2 regions of the Alicyclobacillus sp. TC genome follow, and region 1 is predicted to be linked to the other one. Evidence: predicted binding sites of a transcription regulator. Region 1 holds the regulator's gene; the other holds the start of a gene.

Region 1 (10,589 bases):
TTCTGCATCACAGAGACTTGCTCCTCTTTTGAATTAGATATCTACTTTGATAAGCATTAGAAAGATAAACAAAAAAACGCCGCAAGTTTTCGAAGTGTCCACTTCGGCGTTGAGAAATTTTCTATAATTTATTTTAGATACGAATCTGATGTCTTCATGCTTGTTTTTGTGTTGAAACAGTAGAATTGCTCATTTGTCCAGAACGATGAGGACGTAACAGAACCAAGCCACATATAAATGCGATGGCATAGAATAAAATAAAGAATTGAAAACCTTTATCCGTTGAATTTACCAGGGCGCTTTTGATATTTGTACTTAAAACGCCTGCCGTGCCAAGAAACGCTTGCGACGCAACAGAGGGTGGCACACTGACCTCTGCAACAACTAACGCCAATGTCAGTGACAATGACATCCCAACATTTCGAAACGTATAAAACATACCTGAAGCAGCACCGGTCTGTTCCCGAGGCGCAGATGAAAGCACGGCCTTTGTAAGCGCCGGCCACCCTAGACCATTAGCAGTAGACATCAAAAGTTGTGGAAGAATGATTGCCATTACACTCAATTGCGGGCCTAGACTGCCTAGGAAATACACTCCAAGCCCCAAAAAGAACACCCCTACAAGCACCAACCGTGCCGGCCCAAAACGATCAGCCGCTGCCCCACCTAATGGTCCCATCACAAGCTGAGGTGCGGATAACGGAATCAACAACAAACCTGCTGACAAGGGACTTAAACGCAACGCACCCTGCAAATACAACGTTAACAGAAACGTTGTTGCAAAGTAACCAATCGAGTAACTGAATGTAACGCCAAGTCCTGCTGAGTAATGACGATGTTTGACTAGCGAGAGATTAAATAGAGGCGCTTTCACACGTAATTCTATCCAAACAAACGATATGAAAAGTACCAGCGTCAAAACAAATAACCCAAGAGTGCGCAGCGATAACCAACCCCAGGACTGTCCTTCGGAAAGTGACACAAGCAATCCTACAAGCCCTAGACCAAACGTGATCATACCAAGCCAATCTGATTTGACCTGTTGCTTAGGTGACACATCCGCACGAAGTACGATCATAGCGGCAATCATGCCTATGATGGCAAATGGAATGGTTACAAAAAAAATAGAGCGCCAGCCAAAAGCGTTTATCAGCGCGCCACCTGCAACAGGTCCTACGATAGAGCCTATTACCCAAGAAGTGGAATTAATCCCAACGCCTTACCAAGTTCATTAGCAGGAAACGCTTTAACAATGATGGGTGTGGCAGTGGCTAGAGCTAATGCAGCTCCTGTTCCCTGAATAAAACGATATACAATGAGTGCACTTCCAGAATTCGCAATACCACATAAAAACGTGGCCACTGTGAAAATTGCAAGACCAGCTATAAATATTTTTTTAGTACCTATGAGGTCCGACCATCTACCTGCAGGAAGAAGAAAAACCGTACTGGTGATAATGTACGACGTAATCGTCCAAAGTCCAGTTACAACTGAAATATGGAGACCAGACATAAGCCGGGGCAAACCAATAACGACAATTGTGGCATCCACATTCGTTATAAACGAAACTAAAGTAACAGCTGCAAGTATAGACCACTTCAATCTTATATCTGATTGCGCCACAAAACACCATCCTTTCAAATGGAAAGACATTTACTTATAGTAACTTGAGCGGTCTAGGTTTGACAATAGATGATTTGTACATGACTATGGCCTTGAAAATGTCATTTAAAATTCTTACATGATTGAATAAAACGCCAAAATATTTTTGATTTTCAACACAATCCAACAAACCGGAACATATGTTTGCATCCAAAGAATATTATGCTATGCTTAGGATTAGAATGTACGCATGAATGGAGTTTTGTAGCGATGGATATTAGCAAACGTCAGAAAGAAATACTTGATTTTATAGAAAAATGTATAGAAGAAAATGGATATCCGCCATCCGTTCGAGAAATCGGAGAGGCAGTAGGACTCGCTTCTAGTTCAACCGTCCACGGTCATTTAGAACGGTTAAGCCAAAAAGGATATCTACGAAGAGATCCAACTAAACCTCGTGCAATCGAATTATTAAAGAAGCATACTCAAATCGCGAAAAAAACTTCAGCAAATTGGGAATCGTCTTCTGCAATTTACTATGCTCCCATTATTGGAAAAGTAACCGCTGGTAAACCCATCACAGCTGTAGAGCATATAGAGGGTTATTTCCCTTTGCCAGATACGTATCATTCTCCTGAACAAATTTTTTTACTTAAGGTTCAAGGTGACAGCATGATTGAAGCTGGTATTATGGATGGAGACTTACTTTTTATTCGCCAACAGTCAACTGCTCAAAACGGTGATATTGTCGTAGCAATTACGGATGATGAAGAAGCAACTGTAAAAAGATTTTTTAGAGAAATGAACAGAATTCGACTTCAACCAGAAAACTCTTCGCTACAACCCCTTTATTTCAATCATGTAAATATTTTAGGAAAAGTAATTGGGTTATATCGTTCTCTTTCATGACTTTATATTTTATGAACAATAAAATATAAACTACGATTTACTTCTACATCATATAGAAAAGCCACTTATTCGATTAAAAATCAAGATAACTTTTTTGATATTCGACTGTTTGAGTTATATGATTTTTCAGAAAGAATACTGAAGCAAGTTTAGAACTTTATATAAAGTATTTTCATAACTCATAAACATGAATGAATAAAAGTCTGAAAACCGTTTAAAATCACATCATAGAATGGGCAGCAAATTTATAAAACTAGGACAGCATGCTGCCCATATCCTACATACAAAAGTTAGCCCAATAAGCCAGATGTCTGACTCAGCGCACTTCCCAGCTGATTGACTGGATTGGAGCTACTTCCTGAGGAACTTAGACTACTACTCAACTGGTTTGCTCCCTGACTTAATGCGCTTCCCAGCTGATTGACTGGATTGGAGCTACTTCCTGAGGAACTTAGACTACTACTCAACTGGTTTGCTCCCTGACTTAATGCACTTCCCAGCTGATTGACTGGATTGGAGCTACTTCCTGAGGAACTCAAACTACTCAACTGGTTTGCTCCTTGACTTAATGCACTTCCCAGCGAGTTCCCAAGTTGTTGAGACCCTTGGCCTAAAGCATTTGTCAAAGAGCTTGTTAGATTAGAAAGTGTACTTTGTACACTGGAAAGTGGATTAGCGACTCCAGGTATTGATTTCATATTCCATACTAGAACATTCCCGGTTGTATCACCATGTATCCATAAGTCCAGAAAAACCTTGTTTTATCAGGGTTTTCTGGACTTTTTATGTTCAGAGGTTTTGCTCAGTTTGGAACAAATTCGTTACTTTTTCGTTACTCATTCGTTACCGTGATCTCGTTCATACACTTCATAGTTGTGCAGCTGTTCCTTCATCTCTGTGATCCACGATGCGTCCAGCCGACTCCCTTTTCTCGACTCATCACCTAACCCAAAGTACGTCTGCACCGTCCACGGCGGCAAATAGACGTCTTCTGCATCGATACGGATATACTGATCACTTACGCTTCCATTGGATTTCGGTGAAAAATCACCACAGGTTTGCCCATACTCAGCATCCGCGCCCGTCCATTGCCGTTGTGCCTGACAAATCGTTCTTCCCTGTTCTTCCACAAGAAAACGGCACGCCCCACAATCTCCGCAAGTTCGTTTACGTATGTCAGCATTTGCTCTCAGAATATAGGCATCCTTGCGTTCCATGAGCCGCAAGGCACCGTTTTGAAGCAAAGACCGGATCAACGTGCGTTCCGTGAGAATGTTCCACTCTACAGGCGGCTCATCCGAAAACTCCATCTCTTCCCATTCTTCCTGTTCCTCTTCACTTGCCCACGGCGGGGGAACCGTATTGTCGTGAATCACCGCAGGCCCGTATAAAATCTGCGAACGCTGTCCCCACATTGTACAGTTTTGATGCAAAGGTTTCACAATATGGTAGCGAAAAAAGAATTGCGTGTCTTCTCTTTCATCTCCTGAATACACTGCGCCATACAACCAGGAAATCAGCCCTGTAATGGAATGACACTCCACAGGCGGCTCCTCGCCAAACTGGGCAATCAGTTCCCACTCCGCCAGTCTATCCTCTTCCAGCGGCCTAAAAAAATGCTTCTGCCAACGGTTGAATCTCTCTTCCACAGGTATCGTCAATCTCATCCGCCTCCGTTTCTATGCAACGAATATTACGCAATATCTGAAATATCGCGGATACGGCTTCTTCCGGTGCACTTCTCATCAACAGGTACAAGTAGTGCGGGTGTGGACGAACGTCCCAAAGATACGGTTGCACAAGTTCATACGTGAACGCCCGCACTCTTTCCCCGTCTTCCGTGACCACCTGCACAGGAATCCGTCGATAAAACCACGGCGCTCCCTCTCGGCGATCCAGACGCTTTTGCATCGCTGGCGTGACTTCCCACAGCACACCGTAGACTTCTTCCCTTGGCTTTCGTTCAATGTTGGCGATGCCGCCTTTGCGACTTGCCGAATAGCCATTGAAGCGAAGCCGATAACCGCTCAAAACTCCTAGTCCGTACCTGGAAGCGCCAGGACAGGTCCGTGCAAAATCCGTTTCATCCATGCAACTGCCATACGCAAAGTACAACATATGATCCACCTCCCATTCTCATATATTCTATTTTCTGGAATTTATGATACAGGATGTGGAAATCATTGTCAAGCCCTTCCGCGTACCCATAATTGTGTCGACAAGAGACGCAAACGATCCGAACCTAGCGTATCAAGATACTGACGAAATCTCTTTTCTCTATCCTCAGAAAGGGTGTTCATCTCCGGTCCTGTATCATGGGCAAAGAGTTTAGGCAAGCGCTCTGCACCAGGCATGTGTTTTCTCAGATAGGCCGATTGCAGAATGGTGGCGTGCGCCAATTGGATTTGACGCTGTAAAATGACGGGATCATGCGTGGAATTGGGATAGCGAAACTCTACGGTGGGCACACCGGCATGGGCTTGCTTATGCGTACTGATCATGTAATAACGATCTCCGATTCGATTTCGGTATTCGCCAATGATTTTTTTGGAGGCTTCCACAGCCGTATCGGTACGGCGCAATCTTTGCAAGTGAGGCAAGTGGAGCGGTCGAGTGTAGTTTATCCCACGATGATTGGCAGGCCTGCCTTCCGAGTGCCGCGCCGCACCCATCTGATAGTAGCAGCTTTGAAATCCTGCAACCGTTCGCGCCAAACGCTGCCAGCGATACCCGCGATCATCCAACTTGTCGTTTCCGATATGAATATGCAGACCGGTATGGTTCGTTTGTCGAAGTGCTCCAGACTCATGGAGGATTTGCATCATGGTTCCGATCTTTCTCCAGTTTTCCGGCGTATCCCGAAGTACGGGGGAAACCAGTTCCACAGCTGGTTCTTCCAAACTGCCATCTCGTGTAGGATTCCAGTAGCCCTCTGTTCCACGGCTGTGATACCCACGAAGCATCGGTACATCCGTGATCCCTTCCGCCTTCAATCGTTGTAGCGTTCGCTGAAACGCTCCTCTATCTGCGAATTCCACTTCCAATTCAAAGCCAAACGTGGTATCCGATCCATCCAGTACCTGTTCGGTTTCAAAGGAACCTGCGCCAGACATCGCTCGTGCTTTCAAGTCTTGCCATGCGGCGTCGTTCTCGCTCATCAAGATACCATCATGTTGGTGCCTTTCATGCCACTGTTGCAAGGCTGTGTCACGTTCCTGCTCTACAGCCATCTCTTCATTGACAATCCTTTGCATGAGCATTGGAGCGCCTTCCACTCGATGTCCTACCACGCTGTCTACCGAAGGCGCTGTCTCGGTTTCTGTATGACGACCCAAAACATTGTAGGCCCGCATGTGTCGACACGGCGTTCCAGCAGGTTGGTTTCGATGAAACGCATAGGCTGAACAACTGCAACTGACCGCATGTTCCCCTGTATGATCGGCTACCACGACATAATCTTCATTCGTGCCCGAATGAGCAATGAGCATGCCATCTTCAAACTGTTCAAACCAAATCTCTGTCTGTCCTGCGTTGCGCCTAGAGTTGGCGTCTTCCATGTCTACCGTACCCGTTTGAACAGGAATGATTTCTTGTCTGTGCACTCGCGCCAAAAACCGCGTCCTGGCCGCTTCCACAGCACGGTTTCGCATCCCGACTGGCTCTCCGCGCAGCCTTGCCCACGAAGTTCTTGCTCGATCTGCCATCTCGCTGGTCATAAGGACCTGTAGATAGGACCGTACATTCCGATCACAAACTGGCCCCGTTCCTCTGGAGACCGAGACCTGATTAGACAAACCCCTGTGACATACGGCACAAATCGTCATGAAAAACCCCTCCTTCCCCAGGGAAAGAGGGGGCGGCAAGTGTCTACGTTAATCAAGTGGGCGTTTTCCAGAATTTCGTGGAAATTTGAAAGTGAGAGTCTCCCTATCCCTTTTGTCATGGGTTTGGGCTAACAGAAAGGAGAATGCCTCTAGAAAGTCAAGACTACACGAGATTGAGCTGAAAGACCAGAAGCAGTTTACTTCGATACGACATAAAACCTATCTGACCAACTGGCTCTGCTGGATATGATGAAGATGACCAAGAGGGGGTTCTTGGCACTGGCGTTGCCAGTTCCGGTAAAGCACGGCTGTAGAATAGGTTCGGTCATGGTTTGATCAGCAGGGAGAACCCACTGAAAATGTTTTTGTCCCTGCATTATCATAAACGGATAGTCCACGATTTTCTAATCGTCAGTTTATGGCTGCTACGAAGAAGAAGTTGCAGTTTCTGTTGCAAATGAGGCTACGAGTCACCTATGCGATGGAATTATCGAATAAGAAAATGCGCGTGGCCAAGAGCAATACGAACGTTGGAAGAAGGGTAAATTGGTATTGAAGAAAAAAGACCGTTACGAGAATATACAAAAGAGTGGGATATAGCAGGAGCAACAGTAAATATGACTGAATATTAAAACTTTTTATTTCTATTTTCAGGGGCATCCATTATATTGACATTATATGAAGTTATCCATAAAATAGAGTAAATTTCTATATATTTTAAATATTTGGAGGTGTTGAGGTGAAAACTATTTTAAAAAAATTTGTAGGCGGAGTATTTGCTCTATCTACTATGATAGGCATTAATATTCCATCTGCATATGCTAGTACTTCACAACTTAATGCTGTTGGAAATAAACAATCATTTTCAGTCAATGGGAATGCAATATATGTTCAAAAGATGTCTAATGGAAACCCTTTTGATAACGTAGTAAGAGTAACTGTAAACGGGCAGACTACTACTGTAACATACAATAAGATTACTAAAACAATGACCGTTCTAAATTCAAATAATACACAACAAACTTTTAATTTGACAGACTTAAATTCTGGGTTAGCTACTAAAAAAAGCACTGCTATTAGTCCCAATTACATCTCTGAGCGGGTTTCAGAACAGTGGTGGGGAGATTATGCTCAAGACAGCATTTTTAGCGGTTCTACCCAGTATTGGATGGTTGCGATTAACTCTAACAATACATCTTATGCGTACTGGTCGGGAGCTGAAACCAGCAACAACTCAAGCGTTCTAAATAATTATTGGAATGCTGTTTCTGCTACAGAAAAATCAGAATATGCATTTTATGCAGCTACAGGTTTAAGTGCATCTAGTGCATTAGTTTCGGTTATTACCTCTGAAACTGGCGTAGGTGCTATCGTTGGTGTAGTCGTCGCCGCGGGATTTGCAATTGGAGCAGCATACGAAGCTGCTCAAGCGTGGACTAATCACCACACAGACGTTGTAGATTTTTATCAAATTCCTGGAGCCTAATCTATATTAGGTATTGAACAAGGTGGGGCGCATATATTTTAAAGGTGCCCCTCTTAAATTTAATGCCGGATAGGTGATTACTAGTGAGTGTAGGAATGCTCATATCGATTATTTTATGGGTTATAATTTTGCTTTTATTTATTCTCATTTTAATAAAAAGTGTCAGCCGAATTATACGTAATATATCTTTATTAGGAATATTCATATGTTTAATAATTATTTGTGAGTTTATTTACTTTAGTTTCTAATATGTAAATTTTAGGCTCTTTTCGTAAATATTGTTGCTTTCAACAAGACACTTGTTCATAGAAGGCATAGCACTGATAGAAAGGGTTATGCCTTCTGTTTTCCAAGTGAAAATCCGTCAAACAATCGCCCACCGAAAGGTTCTAACACTTTGTTCGTGAGTTGCACTATTTCATCCTTGTCTCCTGTTTGATAAAAGGTCGTAAAAGCATGAATGAACTCACTCGCAAACACTTCGTCGTATTCCTTTAATGTCCGCACAATCTATTTGGAAGCCCCGATCCACTGATGATGTGTTCTCAAAAAGAACTCTTGTATGGCTTCCGCCAATGTGTTGGCGATGAACAAATCTTCATCCGACCTGAGAGAACCAATAAAATCATCCAATGTATCGGTTAGCATATATCGCTTCATTGCAACAGTCTCCGATGACCATGGAGCGGGACCGTTTTTAAGAAGTTGTCCCGCTTCGGATTTGATTTTATCGATGATTCCTGAGTCCTTTAAGACAATTCCTTCATGTACCATTCTCGGTAGAGAAGGACGTGCTCGTTTACAATCGCTCTCAAAGAAATCCCTATAGGACTTCAGATTGTGAACAAACACTTCAATTGCCCACCCGTATTGAAATAATGATTCTCGATATGCAGAACTGATACTGTCGTCGAAAACAACAATGTCGAGGTCAGAAGTATCTGTCGCTTCGCCTCTTACAACGCTCCCAGCCAATACTGCCGCTCGGCAACTTGGGAAATGGGATTGAATAAAGTGCTTTGCAGCCTCAATTGCATCCACCTCTACTCGTTTCCTCCTAACTTAGACCGCACGCAGAAACTCAACCGTAACAGCGTTGGACCGTCTTGACATATCTCGAAGGATAGATCGCTTCGCTTCGTATGGCGACAGGTTTTTGTATCGCTCTAAGAAGCGGAACCAGAACAGGTAGTTGTCCAGATACTTGGTGGCAACCCCCTGAAACCTCTCCATCCACTTCTTTAATCGTTTGTGATATGCGTTTACGTGCTGAACGTGGTAGATTCCCTTTCGAACATACACGCCTTTACGTACATTGATTACTTCGTGATGAAGCCCCTTCATCCTTGCAAACGCCATGTAATTCTTTGCGGAGTCGGTACAAAGCAGGGAACCTGGAGCAAGGCGTGAACCCAATACAGCATCGATTTCAGTCGCCGTGATTCGACCACGACCAGCATTTTGAGCAACAACGTCGCCATCTCGATCTAAGGCGACCACAACACATACCTGTTCCTTGCTGATACCCCGTTTCTTCGCAACACCGCCACGTTTTCGTGGCTTTCGGAAGGTCACAGGCTTTCGACCCTTGTGGGATTCCAAGAAGAAGGTTTCATCCGATTCAACGATGCCATTCAGGGCATCATGACCAAGCGAGCGAAGGGCGTACAGAACCTTATGACGCCAATAGAACGCCGTCGATACGTGTATGTGGAGCACCATAGCGATTTTGGGCAACGTCAGACCTTCCAGCATGTACTCGATGAATTTTAGCCATTTATCAGGGTATCGTGTTCCTGCAATAGGACTTGCAGTTGTATCATTGAACGACTTCCCGCAGTCCTTGCACAGATACCTTTGACGACTACGGTAGGTGCCGTTGCGTTTAACCGTCTTGCTCCCACAATGAACACAAGCCAATCCCGAACTGAATCGACTGTCACGAATTTCTTCCGCAACCTTGTCCAACTTTAACCGAGGTTCAGGGAAAAGCGTGTCCTTAATGGCTTCAAACAGGGCGAGTTTTTCGCCTTGGCTCAATTCATCAAAGTCTTCGTACAGGTCCTTCCAACCCATTGAAACCGCTCCTCGGACGAGATTTGTCGAACATTATACATTATTGTCCAATGAGCAACAATCTATACGAAAAGAGCTAAATTTTATTATAAACACTAAGTGTAAGAATCAACCCGAGTACAACTCAGAGAAATGGTAACCAAGAGATAATCTTCTAAGTAATTCTTTTAAAATGGGGTATTTAGAAATACACTCATAACTGCTGATAGCTCGAATAGTCTGAATATGAAATTTATATAGAATAAGATCTAACCCAGCGAACTTTTTTCCATTAGATAAAACATAAGAAGATATGCCGTTAGTCACACCTCTTTTCTAATTCTTGGCGTTACTGGATCCTTCCAAACCCCAGCTACGCTCTCAATCCTTCTATGACTACGTTTTTCCTTCGGAGCTAAAATCCCTACGCCTTCAAACTGCAATGCAAAAATCTTCCACATTCCACCTAGTGTACGTTGGGCCTTGAGTTTCCATTCTTCACACCAGCGACGCACTTGTTGTTAACTCATCCCAAATTGAGCCACTAATTCGGCAGTCCCCAAAAAATCTTCCGATGAAGTAATGCTCTTAACATTGATTGTTATATGCTTGCCCTTTTTTTGCAACCTCAAGGTTTTCACGCATTAACTGTCTAATCGTGCTTAACATTGTCCCAACGATTTCACGAAGCAATTCTTCATCTAAAATCACTT
Region 2 (10,589 bases), 200 kb from region 1:
CCGAACGGGTGATGCTTCTGAATCATCATCTCAAAAGAACGACCGTTCCAAAATGAACAGAACTCGTCCGAGCTTGCCAGGTGGAGCGTTGCTTCAGGCGGGGGTCGTAGGAGTAGTGCTGGCCGCTATTGTCGTTGGTATTGTGGTGCTTCATAATGATCAGGCCAATCGTTCGCCGATGAATCATACAACAGCGGATTCAGCGTTAAGCACTTCATTGTCGAATCACAGTAATCAGTCATCTACATCTCATCCATCATCGAGTACGAGTCAAGCTATATATGGGCATACGACGAATCTTCCCAAGCAGCCAACGGTCTCGATTTTGTCGTCTCCAGTGCAAAATGGGGCTATGATCTATACTGTTTCTGGGCCAAAACCCACGCAGGTAACGATTACGGCAACGGCTGCCAATGGCTGTTGGCTGCAGGCGACTGTGAATGGGGCTATGGTGAATTCTAGTCTTTTACTCAGTCAAGGTGCGAGTCATTCTTGGACAGGTAGTAACATTCTTTTGCGTGTAGGTAATGTTCCGGGTGCGTCACTCAAAATTGACGGTCAATCCGTGGCGCTTCCTTCTGTGCAACAACCGCTGAATATCGATATTGTTCAAAAATCCTGAAGTCAGGACTGTTGAAATCTGTACTCAAGAAGTTGCGGGAGGTTATTTTTGTGGCTAAGGAAGCATCTTTTGATATTGTTTCTAAAATAGAAATGGCTGAAGTGGCTAACGCTGTTCATCAAGCCCAGAAAGAGATTGAAAATCGATTTGATTTTAAAGGAAGTAAAAGCGAGATTCGACTTGAGGAAAATGCTCTTGTCCTGGTCTCGGATGACGAATATAAACTTTCACAGTTGTTGGATGTATTGCAGAGTAAACTTGTCAAGCGTGACGTTCCCTTAAAAGCGTTGAAACCAGGTAAAACAGAGGCAGCATCCGGCGGGACCGTACGCCAGACTTTTCAATTACAACAAGGAATCGATCAGGAGACAGCGAAGTCCATCACGAAGCTGATTCGTGACAGTAAAGTGAAAGTTCAGGCTCAAATTCAAGGGGATCAAGTCCGTGTGACAGGAAAAAGTCGCGACGATTTGCAGGCTGTGATTGCAATGTTGCGAGAGGTTGATTTGCCAGTCGCCCTGCAGTTTACAAATTACCGCTGAGTCAAAACTTATGGTATGATAGTCAATAGAGTGGCAATCGTTCGTATTTTCGGGTTTCTGTTTTCACTCACACAATCGGATTGTTGTGAAAGTTTACGGGTATACCTTGTCCGAATGGGGCGTGTGTGCGATTGAATCTGGCGAACCGGATTACGCTTGCCAGGATTTTTCTTGTGCCGGTCGTCAGTTTTTTACTGCTGATTCACTATCAATTCTGGTCGTTTACCATTAATGGGCGGACTACTACAGGCAGTGAAATGATTGCGGCGCTTGTCTTTATGATTGCTGCTGGAACGGATGGCCTGGACGGATATATTGCACGCAAGCGGAAAATGATTACGAATTTTGGGAAGTTTTTAGATCCGCTTGCTGATAAACTGCTGATTTCAGCCGTACTCATCTCTCTTGTTGAGATGCAGCGTCTGTCTGCTTGGATAGCCATTCTTATTATAAGTCGGGAGTTTGCTGTGACAGGGTTGCGGCTTGTTGCAGCTGCTGACGGCATTGTAATTGCGGCAAGTAAACTGGCTAAGTGGAAAACTGTGACTCAAATTGTTGCAATGATTGCCCTCATGTTGAACAATTTTCCTTTTTCCGTCGTTGGATTTCCGTTTGATGAGGCAATGGTTTACCTGATGGTCATTATGACAGTCGCTTCGGGTGTGGATTATTTTGTTAAAAACAAACAGGTGACACAGATGGCAGGAGATGAATCGCGCTAAGGATGAATGTTTCTATGGCTGCCGCATGCGAGGCGGAACTGATTGCTGTAGGTTCAGAAATATTGTTGGGACAGATTCACAACCGTCATGCTCAATATATCTCTGAAGAATTTGCCAAGCATGGATTGTATGTTTACTATCATACTGCTGTTGGTGATAATTTTGAGCGAATAGTCGAAAGTTTTCGCATCGCCTCTCAGCGTGCGAATGTAGTCATAGTAACAGGCGGATTGGGTCCTACTGTAGATGATCTGACTAAAGAAGCATTGGCGGATTATCTAGGACGTAACCTCATTATGGATGAGAATGCGTTGCGTGAAGTCGAAGCTTATTTTGCGAAGCGTCAGCGGCCCATGCCAGAATCTAATCGCAAGCAGGCGCTCTGTATTGAAGGTGGTCGTCTTTTGGCTAACCCCAATGGGACGGCTCCAGGCCAATATGTAGAGCAGGAAGGGATTCATTATTTTCTCTTGCCAGGGCCCCCTTTGGAAATGCATCCCATGCTTTTGGCTGAAGTCATACCAACTTTGGAGCGGTTATTTGGCAATCAAAAAGTAGTTCGTTCGCGTGTTTTGCATTTTTGCGGTATAGGGGAATCAGATGTCGATGCTCAAGTACGGGATTTGACCGCAACTTCCAATCCTACCGTAGCCCCGCTCGCAGGAGAAGGGGAAATGTTGTTACGCATTACAGCGAGTGCAGCAAATGAGTCGTCGGCGTGGTCCAAAATCGCTCCAGTGGAAGCGGAGATACGCAGGCGACTTGGTGGTTATATTTATGGTGTGGACGAGGAGAATCTGCAAAGTGCTGTAGTCAACAGGTTGCACAATAGCGGATTGACTTTGGCAGTAGCAGAAAGTTGTACAGGTGGACTTGTTCAATCTATGCTTACACAGTTACCTGGGGTTTCCTCAGTCTATCGTGGTGGCGTTGTAGCTTACCATAACGAGATCAAAAATAAAATATTGCATGTTTCTTCACAAGTTTTGCTTCAACATGGAGCTGTTTCCAGAGAAACCGCGATTGCCATGGCGCAAGGTGTTAAAGACGCGCTGGATGCGGATTGGGGGCTTTCTGTAACAGGTATTGCCGGACCGAGTGGCGGTAGCGATGAAAAGCCTGTGGGCACCGTGTACATTGGTGTTGCAGGATTATATGGCGTATCCGAGGCGTATAGCCTGCATTTGCGAGGATCTCGCGAACAAATTCAGATACGTTCAGCCAAACAGGCGCTGTGGAGGTTATGGCAACATCTTCATTCATAAACTTTGGTCCTTTTGGAAGGCAGCTTGTTCTATACAAACAGGACGTGGAATGTTTGGAGCGAGGTTGGGGAGAATCAGGAAGGTGAGAAAATGAGTTCATTTGCAGCGTTTAATTTAAGTAAGAAAGTTCAGCAAGCAATTGATGAAATGGGATATGAAGAACCATCTCCCATTCAGGCGGCGGCAATTCCAGTGATTCTATCCGGTGTCGATGTGATTGGACAAGCTCAAACAGGAACTGGAAAAACAGCTGCTTTTGGTATTCCTCTCGTAGAAACAGTGAGTGCTGATCATCACGTGCAGGCGTTAGTTCTTACGCCCACTCGTGAATTGGCTATTCAAGTGGCAGGAGAGTTTCGGAAAATCGCTAAATATAAGCGTGTGCGCGCTCTTCCTATTTATGGTGGACAATCGATTGGTCATCAAATTCGTACTATTCAACAAGGCGTTCAAATTATTATCGGAACGCCAGGGCGCGTACTCGATCATATCCGTCGAGGAACGCTTCGTCTCAGTCAAGTGCGGACAGTTGTTCTTGATGAGGCTGATGAAATGCTCGATATGGGATTCATTGAAGATATTGAATCCATTCTTCAAGAAACGCCAGACCAACGTCAGACCTTGCTTTTTTCTGCGACGTTTCCCAACGAGGTACGCCGTTTAGCAGGTCGCTATATGAGTTCACCTGAACATGTGACGGTAAATCGCGGCGAAGTGACCGTTCCGCGTATCGATCAAGTCTATTACAAGGTGCTAGAGCGCAATAAGCTGGAAAGCCTTTGTCGAATCATCGATTCTGAAGAAGTTTCACTTGGGATTATTTTCTGTCGGACCAAGCGTGGAGTAGATGAGTTAGTTGAGGCTTTGCTTGCTCGTGGTTACTTGGTAGACGGATTGCATGGAGATTTAAGTCAGGCTCAGCGCGATCGCGTTATGAAACGCTTCCGTACCAATGATATCGAGTTGCTTGTTGCTACCGATGTAGCCGCACGAGGTATCGATGTAGACAATGTGACGCATGTTATCAATTATGATATTCCTCAGGACCCAGAATCCTATGTGCACCGGATCGGGCGTACCGGACGGGCTGGCAAGCAAGGATTGGCTATTACTTTAGTAACGCCTCGCGAGTTTAAGTTGCTCAAGCAAATTGAACGTGAGACCAAATCCAGTATGATATTGCGTGAAGTACCGTCTTTGGCTGATGTGGCAGAACGTCAAGCGGAAATTTGGCGCAATCGTGTCATAGAGGCAATTCAAGATGGAGGACTGGGCCATTATCGAGCTGTTTTAGGTCGAGTCATTGATGATTATGATCCAATTGATATTGCCTGCGCTCTGCTAAAAATTGCTTCTGCAGGTGATTTACAAGCGGAAGAACAGGTGGATTACGATTTTGGGGATACCGGTGCTTCGCCGGGCATGGTTCGCTTTTTTGTCAACATTGGAAGGGCCGCTCGCATGTCCCCGGCTGATTTTGTTCGAGCCATCTCAGATGAAGCTGGTGTGCCAGGACAAGCAGTGGGAAAAATTGATATTTTTGACCGCTTTACATTTATTGAAATTGAGGAAGAGTCTGCTCCGTTTGTTTATGAAGCGCTTAAACAAACGCGCATTAATGGGGCACGAGTCAATATGGAGCCTGCAAAACCCCGTGCGCGGGTGCGTCATTAACCAATTTGAACGAAAAAACTTCCCTCCTTGGGCATGATGAACTAAGTCAGCAATCTGAGTATTTCTCAGATTGCTTTTTTATGCGAACAAATGTTTGCATTCTTTGGTGAGATTGATACAATAGAGTGCAGGAAAGAAATCAGGTTTCACGAATTTTTGAGAGTAGAGATAACGAAATTGAGAATGGAAGGTGCCCGCATGGGAGACAAGCGCGCCGCATTAGATATGGCATTAAAACAAATTGAGAAACAATTTGGCAAAGGGTCAATTATGAAATTGGGAGAAGCGTCTGCTTCAATGAATGTAGAGACAATTCCCACAGGTTCCATTGCATTAGATATCGCACTTGGTGTAGGTGGATTACCGCGTGGAAGAATCATTGAGATTTATGGTCCAGAATCCTCAGGCAAAACCACTGTTGCTTTGCATGCAGTCGCGGAAGTGCAGAAACGTGGTGGACAGGCTGCCTATATTGATGCAGAGCACGCGCTTGACCCCATCTATGCCTCCAAATTAGGAGTCGATATTGACGAAATGCTCATCTCCCAACCGGATACAGGAGAACAGGCATTGGAAATCGCAGAAGCGCTTGTGCGCAGTGGTGCGGTAGATATTGTGGTTGTCGATTCGGTGGCTGCGCTCGTTCCTAAGAACGAATTGGAAGGAGATATGGGAGATTCTCATGTTGGCTTGCAAGCACGCCTGATGTCACAAGCACTTCGAAAATTGGCTGGCGCCATCTCTAAGTCAAAAACCATATGTATTTTTATTAACCAAATTCGGGAAAAAGTTGGCGTCATGTTTGGGAATCCTGAAACCACAACTGGGGGACGCGCACTTAAGTTCTACGCTTCTGTAAGATTGGAAATACGACGTGCAGAATCTCTAAAACAGGGAAACGATATTGTAGGTAGTAGAACACGCATTAAAGTGGTTAAAAATAAAGTCGCTCCACCCTTTAAGCAAGTTGATGTGGATATCATGTTTGGTGAAGGCATCTCGCGTGAAGGTAGCTTAATTGATTTAGCTACAGAACTGGAAATTATTCAGAAGAGTGGTGCTTGGTATTCCTATGGAGATGAGCGTATTGGTCAAGGTAGGGAAAATGCCAAGCAGTATTTAAAAGAGCATCCAGATGTTGCGGAGTCCATTGAAATGAAAATTAGAGAGCATTTTCAGGTAGGACAAAGTGCCCAGTTATTTCAGTCTGTAACGGATGATGTAGACGAATATGAGGATTGAAGAAAAAGAAAGTATGGTTGTTTCTGTTCGACCGGAGGATTCAGACTTAGTGTCTATTCTTTTGGATGATGGTACAGCATTAACTGTAGCCGTTCATATTGTTTCAGACTACCATCTCTATTCGGGAAAACGTCTGTCTGCCGAAGATAGAGCTAGACTGCAGGAACATGCGGCGTTCAGCAAAATCTGGAAGTCTGCTCTGCGCTATTTGCGCTATCAAATGCGTACAGTATTTCAAACACAGCGATATTTGCAAGAAAAAGGGTATCCAGAAGAACAGATACAACAAGTATTAAAAGTTTTGCAAGACCGCAAGTTTTTAGACGATAGACGGTATGCAAGTATGTACGCTGAGCAACATCAATCTCAACAAAGTCGCGCTTATATTATGATGAAACTGAAACAGCGAGGCATACAAAGTGGTGTTTTAGACACAGTTTGTTCAGATTGGGATGAAGAAGCAGCAGCTAAGTTGCTTGTGGAAAAATATCTTCGAAAAAAATCGAAAGATCATTCTCAGGATTTAAAAAGAAAACTTATACAATATTTGCAAAGAAAAGGATTTTCTTACGATATTGCCAAGCGTGTAGCTTTTCTTGACAACGATTGGGACGAACCGATAATATAAGGTTGCGTATATTTTACGGCCTCTAGCTCGATTGTGGTTTAGATTCCGCAGCTCAATTGTGGCTGCGTGAATGGGGCAGGGAGGCTTTTTCAGTGAATATAGCTTTATGGATATTGGTTACCATTGTTGCTCTGTTATTGGGTTTCTTCTTAGGATATATTTTGCGTCGAATCATGGCGGAAAATAAAATCGGCAGTGCGGAATCACGAGCGTTGCATATTTTAGAGTCGGCGGAAAGAGATGCCGAAGCCCGTAAAAAAGAGGCTCTGCTGGAAGCTAAAGAAGAAGCGCACCGCATTCGTCAAGAAGCTGAACGAGAATTGAGAGATCGCCGCTCTGAGTTGCAAAAGCTGGAACGAAGAGTTTTGCAAAAAGAAGAGTCGATTGATCGCAAGTTAGAAGCTTTGGAGCAAAAGTCAGAGAGTTTGAAAATTCGTGAGAATGAATTGGAAAATATCCGTTCTCGCATTGAAATGTTGCAAGCGGAACAAATCAGAGAATTGGAACGCATTTCTGGCTTGACCAGAGAGAGTGCCAAAGAGTTAATTTTGGCTGATGTAGAACGCGAATCTCGTCATGATGCTGCTGTTTTGATGAAAGAAATAGAACAGGAAGCAAAACGCGAGGCCGATCGACGCGCAAAAGACATAGTCGCTGCTGCAGTCCAGCGTTGTGCGGTCGATCACGCTTCAGAAATTACAGTATCCGTTGTTTCTCTGCCTAATGATGAAATGAAAGGCCGTATTATCGGTCGTGAGGGTCGTAATATTCGCACGTTAGAAACCTTGACTGGTATAGATTTAATTATCGATGATACGCCTGAAGCTGTAATTCTGTCCGGATTTGATCCGGTTCGCCGAGAGATTGCCAAAGTGGCTCTGGAACGTTTGGTGGCTGATGGCCGTATTCATCCAGCGCGCATAGAAGAAATGGTTGAAAAAGCTAGGCGTGACATTGATGAACTCATTCGTGAAGAGGGAGAACAGGCGACTTTTGATACAGGTGTTCATGGTCTGCATCCCGATTTGGTTAAGTTGGTTGGTCGTTTGCGGTTCCGGACGAGCTATGGTCAAAATGTCTTGAAGCATTCCATAGAAGTAGCACATTTGGCTGGTATGATGGCTGCTGAATTGGGACTCGATGTGGCGTTAGCCAAACGCGGAGGACTTTTACACGATGTTGGTAAGGCGGTCACTCACGAAGTAGAGGGTTCGCATGTAGAGATAGGCGTTGATTTAGCTCGTCGTTATAAAGAACATCCCATTGTTATCAATGCGATTGCTGCGCACCATGGTGATGTCGAGTTTATTTCTCCTATTTCTGTTATTGTTGCTGCAGCAGACGCCATTTCCGCAGCGCGTCCTGGCGCTCGACGCGAGACATTGGAAATTTACATGAAACGTTTAGAGAAATTAGAGTCTATTGCTGAGTCTTTTGAAGGTGTAGAAAAAAGCTATGCGATACAGGCGGGTCGTGAAATTCGTATCATTGTCAAGCCTGAGCAGATTGATGATGCGGAATCTGTACGCGTAGCCAAGCAAATCTCCAAAAAAATCGAAAACGAATTGGATTATCCGGGTCAAATTAAAGTAACCGTCATTCGAGAGACGAGAGCCGTGGAATACGCAAAATAGAGTGGCCATTACGGCTACTCTATTTTTTTCCTAACTCTATGGCAAAGATGTGTCAAATTCTGTACTCCACTACTAACCTTTGAACGAGCAAAATCACGCCTATTGGCGAGGAGTGATCAGGTGAAGATATGGTTTATTGGTGATATTGTTGGACAGCCAGGTAGGGAGTACGCAGGCGAAATTATTCGCAAGTACGCTCCTCTCTATCAGCCTGATTTAATCGTGGCCAATGGAGAGAATGCCTCGCACGGTAGAGGTATTACCAGTAAGTCGGCTGAAGAGTTGTACGATGCGGGTGTGGAATTAATTACACTCGGCAATCACACTTGGGATCAAAAAGATTTACTAAATTTTATTGATCACGACCAACGCATTGTGCGTCCGGCTAACTATCCTCTTGGGACTCCGGGGCGCGGCTATACCATTTGCAAGGTAGGACAGATTTCTGTACTGCTTATAAACGCTATGGGCAGGGCTTTTATTAGCGAGTTGGATTCGCCATTTCGTGCGATTGATGAAATTTTATTAGAACATCCTTCCATCCATCATGTTCTGGTTGATTTTCATGCTGAAGCGACTTCTGAAAAGTTAGCTATGGGTTGGTATCTGGACGGTCGAGTTTCGGCTGTAGTGGGCACGCATACCCATGTCCCTACCAATGATGCCCGGATTTTACCTCAAGGCACTGCCTATATTACTGATCTCGGCATGACAGGTCCACGTGACGGGATTCTCGGAATGGATCGAACGGGTGTTTTAGAACGAATGTTAACGCATCGCCCAGCACGATTCGAAGTGGCAGCAGGAAGACGTCAATTTTGCTCCGTTTTCATCGAACTCGATGATCATTCAGGAAAAGCATGTTCAATTGAACCATTTTTACAGTACGAGGAATAAATAAGAATGATTATACAAAGCTCACATGTTTTTTCTTTCCAACGCCCAAAAAAGGAATACAGTTCCTTCTGGCGAATATCGATATAATGTCCTATAGGAATTGAAGGAGGACGGATGATGGACGTATTGAAGGTGTCTGCGAAATCAAATCCAAACGCGGTGGCTGGCGCCTTGGCAGGCGTGTTGCGGGAACATGGAGCAGCAGAAATCCAGGCGATTGGAGCAGGAGCGCTCAATCAGGCAGTAAAGGCGGTTGCCATTGCCCGTGGATTTGTGGCGCCAAGTGGCGTTGATCTCATCTGTATACCTGCTTTTGCTGACATTACAATTGATGGAGAAGATCGAACAGCTATGCGCCTGTTGGTAGAACCGCGTTAAAGAATCGCCTCATAAGTTTTGCAGGTGAAAAGGGGAGACGACTGGGTGAGAATTGCAGATGCGCATGCGGATGTACTCTATCAACTACGCAATGCCTCATCAACTTATGCAGAGGCTTCCTTTTTGCAAGCTGGATATCAAGACTCTTTAAAAGCGGGAGTATCTCTGCAAGTCTTTGCGCTTTTTGCCAATCCTCAGTTATCCCCAGGAGAGCAATTGCGTCAGGTTTTAGAGGATATTGGTAGATATCAGCGCACGATGATCAACACGGGTTATGTACAACCCATCTTTTATCGAGAAGATCTATTTTCTTCCGTGCAACCCGTTTATTCTGGCATTCTATCTCTAGAAGGTGCGGCTTGTCTGTATGATTCACCAGAGATTCTGCAAGCGCTTTTTTCGCTCGGTGTAAGAGGTGTGGGTCTAACTTGGAATGGAGCCAATTCTCTGGCAGACGGTTGTCGGGAAGAGCGTAATGCTGGGTTGACGCGAGCTGGCAAACAGATAGTAAGTATGATGGAAGAATTGCAAATGTGGATCGATATTGCTCATCTGGCGGATGCCGGTGTATTTGACGTTTTTTCTATAACGAATGGCATCGTTATGGCTTCACATGCTAATTTGCGTAAAATTCATGAACATCCTCGCAATCTCACAGATAATACTGTGAGAGAAATTGTACGTCGAGATGGATGGCTTGGCCTTACTTTTGAGGCTTCATTTGTCGCAAAAAGTGAAGCCGGGCTGGAAGATTTCATGCGTCATGTCGATCACGCTTTATCACTGGGTTGCGAGCGACATCTTGGCTTTGGTTCAGACTTTGACGGTACCAGTCATGCATTGCAAGGATTGGCAACCGTTTCTGATTATCCGAAATTAGCAGAACGTTTGGACAAAGAATATGGTCGTGAATTGGCTGAAAAAATTCTCTACGGTAACTTTTTGGATTTCCTCTCTCGTCAACTTCCCAGCCGCAAAACTGAAT

The links. Region 1 encodes LexA, which represses DNA repair genes until DNA is damaged. Its sites were predicted from a motif close to CGAACATATGTTCG; they were not measured.
Region 2: the regulator LexA is predicted to act here: its motif matches at 4,909-4,922, upstream of recA (recombinase RecA).

Annotation. Positions count from the first base shown of each region.
Region 1 is NZ_CP044434.1:1,479,870-1,490,458, forward strand. It holds partial or broken gene FY534_RS07270 (DHA2 family efflux MFS transporter permease subunit) at 155-1,653, opposite strand; gene lexA (transcriptional repressor LexA) at 1,873-2,511, shown strand; gene FY534_RS07280 (hypothetical protein) at 3,348-4,172, opposite strand; gene FY534_RS07285 (gamma-glutamylcyclotransferase family protein) at 4,120-4,629, opposite strand; gene FY534_RS07290 (amidoligase family protein) at 4,698-6,335, opposite strand; gene FY534_RS07295 (geobacillin-26 family protein) at 7,075-7,821, shown strand; partial or broken gene FY534_RS07300 (nucleotidyltransferase domain-containing protein) at 8,155-8,862, opposite strand; gene FY534_RS07305 (IS1595-like element ISAlis1 family transposase) at 8,884-9,897, opposite strand; gene FY534_RS07310 (hypothetical protein) at 10,465-10,589, opposite strand, start outside.
Region 2 is NZ_CP044434.1:1,679,674-1,690,262, reverse strand. It holds gene FY534_RS08385 (helix-turn-helix domain-containing protein) at 1-622, shown strand, start outside; gene FY534_RS08380 (YajQ family cyclic di-GMP-binding protein) at 673-1,164, shown strand; gene pgsA (CDP-diacylglycerol--glycerol-3-phosphate 3-phosphatidyltransferase) at 1,296-1,886, shown strand; gene FY534_RS08370 (competence/damage-inducible protein A) at 1,901-3,151, shown strand; gene FY534_RS08365 (DEAD/DEAH box helicase) at 3,242-4,825, shown strand; gene recA (recombinase RecA) at 5,024-6,067, shown strand; gene FY534_RS08355 (regulatory protein RecX) at 6,057-6,695, shown strand; gene rny (ribonuclease Y) at 6,788-8,329, shown strand; gene FY534_RS08345 (TIGR00282 family metallophosphoesterase) at 8,450-9,226, shown strand; gene FY534_RS08340 (stage V sporulation protein S) at 9,344-9,604, shown strand; gene FY534_RS08335 (dipeptidase) at 9,650-10,589, shown strand, end outside.